3 regions of the Polaribacter batillariae genome follow, and region 3 is predicted to be linked to each of the others. Evidence: riboswitches for the same ligand, from Rfam matches in the RefSeq annotation. Region 3 holds a riboswitch; each other region holds the start of a gene.

Region 1 (3,284 bases), 1.0 Mb from region 3:
TGCATTTTCTAAATCTTTAACTTCATCTCTTATTGCCAGTGCAATTTGGTTGCAGGTAACTGCGCGATCTTGGTCGTTTCTTACAAAACTCCATTGCAAGATAGTTACTGGACCTGTAAGCATTCCTTTTACCAACTTAGAAGTTAAACTTTGTGCGTAACGTGTCCATTTTACGGTCATGGGTTTTGGTCTAGAAACATCTCCAAAAATAATAGGTGGTTTTACACATCTACTGCCATAGCTTTGTACCCAGCCAAATTTTGTAAAAACAAATCCGTTTAATTTTTCACCAAAATATTCTACCATGTCATTACGTTCAAACTCTCCGTGAACCAAAACATCAATACCAATTTCTTCTTGCCAATTTATTGCTTTTTCGGTTTCTTTCTTTAGCAATTCTTCATATTCTTTTTGGTTAATTTCTCCTTTTTTAAATTTATTTCTCCAAGAACGCACTTCTTTTGTTTGCGGAAAAGACCCAATGGTTGTTGTAGGGTAAAGTGGAAGGTTAAGTGCTTTATTTTGCAATATTTTTCGAGATGGAAAAGGGTTAAGTCTCTTAGTATGTTTGTTAGAAATACTAGCCACTCTATCTTTAACTGTTGGGTCGTTTATTAAAGGCGATGTTTTTTTACTTTCTATATCCTTGCGGTTTTTTAGAATGGTATTTTTGTTTTTCTCACTGTTATCATCTAAAAATAATTGTTTTAGAGTAACCACTTCGGTTATTTTTTGTTTCGCAAAGGCAAGCCAATTTTTTATTTCTGAAGTCAATACTTCTTCGTTATTTTCGCTATCTAAATCACAAGGAACATGTAATAAAGAACAGCTTGTGCTTATAAAAACTCTTTCTTGCCCTAATACATTTACTGCTTTTTTTATCGTAGCTAACGATTCTCGATAATCGTTTTTCCAAACATTTCTACCATCAACAATACCTAAAGAAATAGATACTTTTTTTGGAGTATTATCTAACACTTCTTTTAGTTGATTGGGGTTTCTTACCAAATCTATATGTAAAGTTTCAACAGGAAGGTTTACTGCAAGGTTTAAATTGTCTTGCAAGCCTTCGAAATAGGTGGCTACAATAATTTTAAGTTTTGGAAATTTTTCTTGTATTTGTTTATAAACCTGTTTTACGGTGTGTTGCTCTTTTTCTGTTAAGTCTAAAGCTAAAAAGGGTTCGTCAAATTGAATCCATTCGGCTCCAGATTCTTCCAACTCAGTTAAAATTTTAAAGTAAATAGGTAATAAGTTTGTTATTAAATCGATTCTATTGAAACCTTGTTCTTTTTCTTTACCTAATAGTAAGTAAGAAACAGGTGCAATTAAAACAGGTTTTGTATTAATTCCTTGTTTTTTTGCTTCTTTGTATTCGTCTATAACTTTTGTTGAAAAAAGACTAAACTGTTGGTCTTTTTTAAATTCAGGAACAATATAGTGGTAGTTGGTGTCAAACCATTTTGTCATTTCCATTGCAGGTACATCTATATTGTTTTTTTGATGTCCTCGTGCCATTGCGAAATATAAATCTAATTTCGATTTAAAATGTAGTTTTTTATACCTTTCAGGTACAGCATTAACAGTAAGAGACATGTCTAAAACTTGGTCGTAAAAAGAAAAATCGTTGCTGGAAATTAGATCTATTCCTGCCTCTTGTTGTAGGTTCCAATTGTAGTTTTTAATACTTTTACCTACTTTTTCTAACTCCTCTTCAGAAATTTTGCCTGCCCAATATTGTTCGCAAGCTTTCTTTAACTCTCTTTTGCTACCAATTCGCGGATAGCCTAAAATGTGTGTTTTCATTTTTTACTTTTAAATAATGAATTAATAATTACTTAAAAGTTCTATTAAAAACTTCTTTTGCTTGTCGAGAAATAAAAATAATAAGTCGAAAAATAATGGCGCACAAACACACATAGATAGCTAAAAAAAATAGCATCTAAATGTTAAAAGGCATCAGAATAGACAAATCACTTCAAATCGCGAAAGCAAAGTCATATCGATAATGGCAGGTCTCCTGACTTGTAACAATTTTTATCGTCCTTCCCATTTCGTTAAAAACAGTGGACCACAAGGATAAAAATCTTTAAATGTTACTTACAGTTGCGCGACAGCTCTGGATTTGCACCAGATTCCCTATTAATCTACAGCTAAGTAAAACCATATCGTACGATGAAATTAAATAAAAGAACTTCTTTCTAAGGCAAAGGTATTATAAAATTTGCTTCGATTTTAATTTAAAGAGTCTTTTAAAAGTAAGGGTTCGTTTTTAACCTTTAAATCTGTGAAAAATAAACAATGTTGGTTGTTGGATATACCAAAATAAGTGACTGCGAAGATAGATTTTTTATGTCTAGAAATTATTCTGAAATTTCTCCACGATGTGGTTTTAAAGCATCTCTGTAAATTTTCATATTGCTTTCATTAACAATAATAAATGCTGAAGAAAACATGGGATTTTTTTCAATAATATTAATTTCTGAGAAAGGAAGTTTTCTGCTTCCGCAAATTCTTTTAAATGAATGGTATGATGTTTTGCGGTTTCTTTGGCATCTTCTCCTCTAAAATCCCACAGTAATTTTATTTTTCTTTCCATAATTTTTAATGATTGATAAAAATAAACAAATCTCCACTATTAAAAGTAATGTTTATATTGTTTTCAATTGCTTTATTTCGAGTTCCAATTCTTTTACGAAAATCTAAATCTTCATTATTTAAAGGGTATTGAAGTCCTTTTGTAGTGATATTTGTAGCTGTTGGAAAAGGAAATAATGAAACTGTTTTGTGCAAACAATTACTAATAAAGGTATTGGGTTCAGCTAAAAAATAATAGCCATGATTATCAAAAAAAGTAAGTTTTAATTTCTCTTTCCATTGAAGCGCTGTGTGTAAATTTCCTAAAAAATGGTCTTGTTCTTTGCCACTTGCGCCAAAAACATCAATCTTATAAAAACCCTTGTCAGAAAGAATTTGTAGCATTTTATCAAAATCTGTAAAATCTTGATTCGAGGTTTGTATTGCCTCAATATCTTCTGGAATTTCTTCTAAAGAATCAAAATCGCCACTAATAAAATTAGGTGTAATATTTTTACTTTTAAATATTGATAAGCGCCATCGGTTACACAAATTGTATCGTAATTAGATAAATTGGGCAGTTCTTTTGGCTTTTCTCCATTTAATAATAAAAAAACTTTATTTTTCATAAATGCAAAAATACCCATTTCGTAATTAATAATGCACTCTTATTTTCTTTTACAGTAATTTCAACTAATAATGGTGTT
Region 2 (3,284 bases), 1.8 Mb from region 3:
ATGCTCATCTTCATCCGTGATTTTTAAATATGCATCTAATTCTTTTACCAAATTTTTAAAATCTTGGTTTTCTGAGTTGGTTCTGATAATTTTCATTTTCGTAATTTTTAGACCTGACAGGTTTTTGAAACCTGTCAGGTCTTCAAAGAAACTGTGCGTTAAAATTCAAATTTTAACTGTACCCAAACAGGTTCTTTAATTTCTGTGTTTAAATTTCCGAAAGAAATTCCTAATAAACGCACAGAATTTGTTAATTTATCTTGAAATAACAATTCTTTTACCACAGGAAAAAACTCTTTTTTTGTTTGCATAAAATTGGGTTTTGTTTTGCTTCTTGTTTGCTGTGTAAAATCGGAATATTTAATTTTTAGAGTGATGGTTTTTCCTTTTGTGTTGTTTTTTAGCATTCTTCGTTCCAATTCATCTGCAATTTTTTCTAACTTTTCAATCATAAAAATTTCTGATGAAATGTTTTCGTTAAACGTTCTTTCGGCTGCTAAAGATTTTCGAATTCTATTCGGTTTTACAGGGCTATTATGAATTCCGCGAACAATATTGTAATAATGCGAGCCCGATTTTCCGAATAAAGTAACCAGTTCTTCCAACGATTTTTTCTTTAAATCGTTTCCAACAAAAATGCCCAAATTGTACATTTTTGCGGCGGTTACTTTACCTACACCGTAAAATTTATTTACCGGTAATTCTTCTAAAAATTGAATAACCTCTTTTGGATGCACTGTTTTTTGTCCATTAGGTTTGTTAATATCCGAAGCTATTTTTGCGATAAATTTATTAATAGAAATTCCTGCAGAAGCTCGCAAACCTGTTTCTTGATAAATACGTTCTCGAATTTCTCTGGCAATATCGTTTGCAGACGGATTTCCTTTTTTATTTTCGGTAACATCTAAATAAGCTTCATCTAAAGAAAGGGGTTCTACTAGATCTGTATATTCGTAAAAAATCTCTCTAATTTTTGCTGATAGTTCTTTATAACGTGCAAAATCTGACTTTACAAATATTAAATGTGGGCACTTTTTTTTAGCCAAAACATTACTCATAGCAGATTTTACCCCAAATTTTCTTGCCTCATAACTTGCTGCAGAAACCACGCCTCTATCTCCACCACCACCAACAGCAATTGCTTTGCCTCTTAATTCTGGATTATCTAACTCTGCCACAGACGCATAAAATGCATCCATATCTACATGAATTATTTTTCGAAAAGGAGGTTCTAATTTCATTTTAACAAAATAAGGGAGTTTCTTAACAGTTCTATTTTTTTTTATCTCTAAAAAGTAAATACTTTCGCCGCATAAAGTATTGGTTTTTATGTTCGATGTATTGAATGTAAAATTAAAAGGGAATCAGGTGATTTTTTAGTTAAAAAAATCCTGAACTGTTCTCGCAACTGTAAGCTTCGTCTTGTAAAAAGATGTCTGTTAAATCTCACACCACTGTTTAAAAATTTAAATGGGAAGGTTTTAACAAAAAGTAAGTCAGGAGACCTGCCAGTGCTCAAATTCGTGTTTTTATGCTTTCGAGAAAAAGGCAGAAGACTATTATTTTTTGTTCGACATACGTATTTTTTTGTTTGATTATTTTTTAATCTAACCCATAAGATGCAATGTGTATGCGAATTTTTAAACCGTAACCTAAAACCCAATTATAATGAAGAATTTTTATGCTGCATATGCATTTTTATGCATTTTCGTATTTGCATCTTGCTCTAAGAAAACAACGTCGAAAATTGAAGAAGAAGCTGTTTTCGATTCCACCTTTATTTTAACATTAGAAAGCGATAAAACAGCCATTAACTTTTTAAATAGCGGTGCTTTTTTAACACCAAATGTGTACGAATCTACTGATAGAGAATCGATTTCTTTTTCGAGTTTCGACAACGCTTTGTTTGTTGTTAGTAAAAAAGGGCCCAATTACATTACACAATTTAACGTAGAGAATTTAAATGTTGATAACGTGGTGACCAGTTCCGACCTTACTGCACCTTCTTATTTAGAAATGTATTCGGCTACAGAGGGCTTGGTTATTGGAGTTTCTGGAAGAGGAAGGCGTAAAAAATATAATGTTGCTCCCGTAAATATAACCACTGGTATTGGTAATAAAATAGATGGCTTTTCTGACAATATTTTGTACAATAATGCTGCTTTAGTAACCGATGGAAATACTGTTTTAGTTGCAGATGGTAAAGATTTAAAAGCAATGAATACTACCACAAAAGAAATAACTACCTTGTTAACTTTTGCCGAAAATATTTCTGGTATTTTAAAGAACAAAAATGGTACAATTTGGGTCGCTACAGAAAAAAGAACCGAAAAAGCGGCGTTTACAAAACTAAATAAAGATTACTCTATAAACGAAGTGGTTACTGTTACAGATAATACTATTAATTTATTTAAAAACAGTCTTTTAAGTTTAAATCGTTCTAGTTTTACAGCTTATTGGTCAGAGGCTGCTTCTGGTAAAATTTACAGATTTAATACTATCACAAAATTAGTAGAAGAGTTTGTAACACCAGCCACAAATAATGTTGCTTTAACAACCGTTGTAAAACAACACCCTGTTACCAAACAAGTTTTTGTAATAGGTTTAGAAGATTTTTTAGACCCTGATAATAGTATTATCGCCATTTATAATGATGATAAATCTTTCGAAAAAAAGGTTGAAAAAGTAGGAACGTCTCCTATCGATATTTATTTTTCCGATAAAAATTTTACAAATTAGGCAAGTTTAAAGTTTTAGTTTAAAAGCGAAATTACCTGTTTTAAAAACAAATAATTTCGCTTTTAATAATCAAAATATAAAAACGTTAACAACTGGGTTAGCCTAACTTTTAGTTATAAAATCAATACAAATTTTAGTAACAGCTGCCAATTCTTTAGACATTTTGTCTTTTTTCCAAGGATGGGAAACATTAAAAACATGGTCTGCATTTTTAATGATTTTTAAAGTGCTTTTAGGGTTCCAAGAATGTATTTTTTTACCTTCTTCTACAGAGATTGAGGCATCAGAATCTCCATGAATTATTAGATGTGGAACCTTAATTTTTTGGGCAGACTTCTTAATATTTAGTCGTTCTTCGTTTTCTTTAAAATTAGTGTAAAATTGATAAAAATGAGGCATTAATTGCTTTGTTCTTCCGTTTAAAACATATTTTACGCCTGTTTTTTTCCAATTTTCTAAATCGCCAATTGTAGATGACCTTGAACCAAAGTCGCAAACAGAAGCCAAAGAAATTAGGTTTTTTATACGCGAATCTTCAGCTGTTT
Region 3 (3,284 bases):
AAAAAACTAGGTATAATAAAATCATTAGAATTACTTTCTGTAGTAAACGTTTTACTTGTAAATAACTGTTGATAAAACGCACTAAATCTTTTGTAAGAATATCCTAAACTTCCATTTAATAAATGTTTTGGCACAAAAGTTAAAAAATTATTCGTTTCAGTATTTTTAGCATCTGTATAACTATAATTTACTGTTGTATTTACAAAATGTTTATTAAAGTTCTTTTGGTACGAAAGTGTAAACTCAATTCCTTTATTCATTGTTTTAGAAAGGTTAATTGGTGTCCAAATACCTGGTCTATTTGGGTCGCCATTTGGTGTCCAAACAATTTTATCTTTTGCGGAAATATAAAACCCAGATATATCTATCGACAAGTTTTTGGTATTAAAAACAACACCAAACTCACTTTGCAAAGCAGTTTCTGGTTTTAAATTAGGATTACCCTGGCCTGGCCAATATAAATCGTTATAAGTTGGTACTCTATAATTTTTAGAACCATTTGCTCGAAAAGAAATGTTTTTAAATGCATTTACTTTAATTCCCATAGCATAACTAAAAGGTACATCAAAATCTGAATTAAAGTCTTTCCTTATTTTGGTATCGAAAAAGAAAATATTGTTTATGTTTTGATTGTAAATGAGAGATTGTGAGAATTGTCTTCTATTTTTTGTATTGATTTGATCCGTTTTTCCAAAAACAGATTCATATTCAGAAAAAGAGTTAATTGTTGCATTTATTTTTGGAATTTTATAACCAAATTGATAATTTATCAAATAACGGTTCGATTTTCCGAAGTTAAATTTATCTGTATTTTTATCGCCGTAATAATGATATTCTTGTGTTAGAAAAGCAATTTTAACTTCGTTCGTAAAGCTTCCTTTTTGATGGTTGTACACCAACAAATTTCTATTGTTAAAATCTTTGTATTTTTCGTTGGCAGAAGTTGGATTAGGTAATTCTCCAGAAAATAAACGGTCTCCCAAATAAGATGTACTATAAAAATTTAATTCAGAAAAACTAGATAGTTTGTAAGACAGACCCGTATTAAAACTTATATTTTTATAAGCTCCATTGGAGTTTTTAAAATCGGTTTTTAATAGCGGATAATCATTATTTGACTTATTATAAGAAATACCTAATTTAACAGCCAATTTTTGACTTGACAAATTAAATTTGTATAAATTATTAGAAGTATTATAACTACCAAAAGAAGAAACGAATTGGTTGTCTATAGTCTGTTTATTCTTAAAGGATAGTTCATCATTTAAATGAACGGTACCACCAATAGCACCAGAACCATATTCTATACTCCCACCACCACTTCTAATGTTTATAACATCAAACAAACTTACTGTTAATGAATTGAAACCCGTTTGTCCGTTATTGATAGAATTGATATTAATTCCGTTCCAAACAACGGCAGTATTAGAAGCACTTGTACCTCTAAAACTTGCAGAACTTGTACCACCTGCACCATATTCTCGTAAATAAATAGGTGAGTTAAAACGTAAAAGTGTAGTAAAAGATTCTGTATTTTTCACCAAAACAGAATCATTTAAAGTTATAATTTTATAACCTTTAGAATTTTTTTTTAGTGTTTTATCTGCTACAACAATTACCTCTTTTAAAACCGTTCTTAATGAATCGTTTTGAGCGGTTAAGTGAGAAGCAATACCAAATAAGAGAATAAAAAATATAATTTTCTTCATACACAGTTAACTTTTATCCCGAAAGTTTTTAATTGTTAAAAATAAAGGCAGGTCTCCTGGCTCGTTTTCTGTTATTTAGACCTTCCCAACATAAAAATGTCAGTGGTAAAAGAGTTAATAACAGCTCTTTAAAAGAGGTTTCAAAAAATATTTATGTTTGAAACAAACTTACAGTTGCGGGAACAGCTTTGGTATTTCACCAAATTCCCTTTTAATTTATTCAATAATTGAATAAAACCTAAATTCTTTGCAAATGTATTCTATTTTAAGTTATTCTAAAACTAATAATTGATTATAATTTGTAAATTTTTGTTGTAATTCTTCAGAAATTTTAAAATGTTTTGGATGTATTATTTTAGCCAAACATTCGATTCCGTTTACCAAAGTTCCTGCAGAAGATTGGGTAAACATTTCGAAATCTGCAAGAAAAACCTGTTTGTTTTTAACGGCTCTTAAAGAGTTCCATTCGGGTTTTTCTTCCAAAAATTGCATGTCTTCTAAAGTTCTAGAAATTCCATAACCACAAGGTGCAATAATTAAAACTTCTGGGTCGTATTTTACAATTTTATCCCAAGAAATAACAATGCTATCTCCAGAAGGGTGTGAGAGTAAATCGATTCCACCAGCATAACCAATTTGATGCGGAATCCAATGACCACAGTTAAATAATGGCTTTATCCACTCTAACAACAGCACACTTTTAGGTTGAATTCTTTTGGCTCTTTGTGTATCTACTATTTTATAAATACGTTCCTTTAATTTTGCAACATATGCTAAACCTACCTCTTTTTTTCCCATGGCAGTTGCAATGGTAATTGCATTCTCAAAAACGTCTTCTAAAGAATTGGGTGTAATCGAAATTAGTTTTGGTATTTTAGGCAATTTGTATGCAGAAGTTGCTACGCATTCGGTATCTATTTGGCAAACATCGCATACATCTTGGGTAAAAATAATATCTGGCGCAATTTCTTCTAAAATAGGTTCATCTACATAATATAAAGTACCACCCTCTGCTTTGGTTTTAGAAAAAATGGTATTTATTTCTTCGCTTGTTAAAACTTGCCCCTCTAATTTATAACGCACAGCAACTTGTTTTTCTGCCAATGCAACAGCAGGACATTCAAAGGTTATTCCGTTTAAATATTCTTGCAAACCCATATCGTAAATCATCTGGGTAACTGCTGGCATAAAAGAAGAAACTGTCATTATTTTTATTTTTTAGAATACAAATTTACATACTTTTACGATATTCTTTCCTTTTTAAATAAATGTTTCTAATCTTTGCGGAATAATTTTTACGATGTATGATACATTATATTTCTGGTGGCGAAAGGTCTGGCAAAAGTAGTTTTGCACAAAAGTTGGCAGAAGATCTTTCTAAAAACCCTATTTATTTGGCAACTTCTAGAATTTGGGATAAAGATTTTCAAAATCGGGTTAACAGGCATGTTTCTGATAGAGATAAACGTTGGACAACGATTGAAGAAGAAAAAAACATAAGTGCTGTAATTCCTGAAAATACAACTATTGTTGTAGATTGTGTTACGTTGTGGCTTACAAATTTTTATACAGACA

Evidence for each region. Region 3 has a riboswitch for cobalamin ahead of JL193_RS00610 (TonB-dependent receptor domain-containing protein). Riboswitches for the same ligand answer to the same signal wherever they lie in the genome.
Region 1: linked by a shared signal. The riboswitch ahead of metE (5-methyltetrahydropteroyltriglutamate--homocysteine S-methyltransferase) and the one ahead of JL193_RS00610 (TonB-dependent receptor domain-containing protein) in region 3 are both predicted to bind cobalamin.
Region 2: linked by a shared signal. The riboswitch ahead of JL193_RS09760 (DUF5074 domain-containing protein) and the one ahead of JL193_RS00610 (TonB-dependent receptor domain-containing protein) in region 3 are both predicted to bind cobalamin.

Annotation. Positions count from the first base shown of each region.
Region 1 is NZ_CP071795.1:2,994,342-2,997,625, forward strand. Features, by position in the region: gene metE (5-methyltetrahydropteroyltriglutamate--homocysteine S-methyltransferase) at 1-1,806, opposite strand, end outside; cobalamin riboswitch at 1,994-2,183, opposite strand; partial or broken gene JL193_RS13265 (hypothetical protein) at 2,364-2,599, opposite strand; gene JL193_RS13270 (thiamine diphosphokinase) at 2,605-3,129, opposite strand.
Region 2 is NZ_CP071795.1:2,239,339-2,242,622, forward strand. Features, by position in the region: gene JL193_RS09750 (GNAT family N-acetyltransferase) at 1-96, opposite strand, end outside; gene dinB (DNA polymerase IV) at 159-1,241, opposite strand; cobalamin riboswitch at 1,305-1,527, shown strand; gene JL193_RS09760 (DUF5074 domain-containing protein) at 1,669-2,739, shown strand; gene JL193_RS09765 (alpha/beta hydrolase family protein) at 2,842-3,284, opposite strand, start outside.
Region 3 is NZ_CP071795.1:135,367-138,650, reverse strand. Features, by position in the region: gene JL193_RS00610 (TonB-dependent receptor domain-containing protein) at 1-1,709, opposite strand, end outside; cobalamin riboswitch at 1,739-1,966, opposite strand; gene JL193_RS00605 (ABC transporter substrate-binding protein) at 1,980-2,915, opposite strand; gene JL193_RS00600 (bifunctional adenosylcobinamide kinase/adenosylcobinamide-phosphate guanylyltransferase) at 3,014-3,284, shown strand, end outside.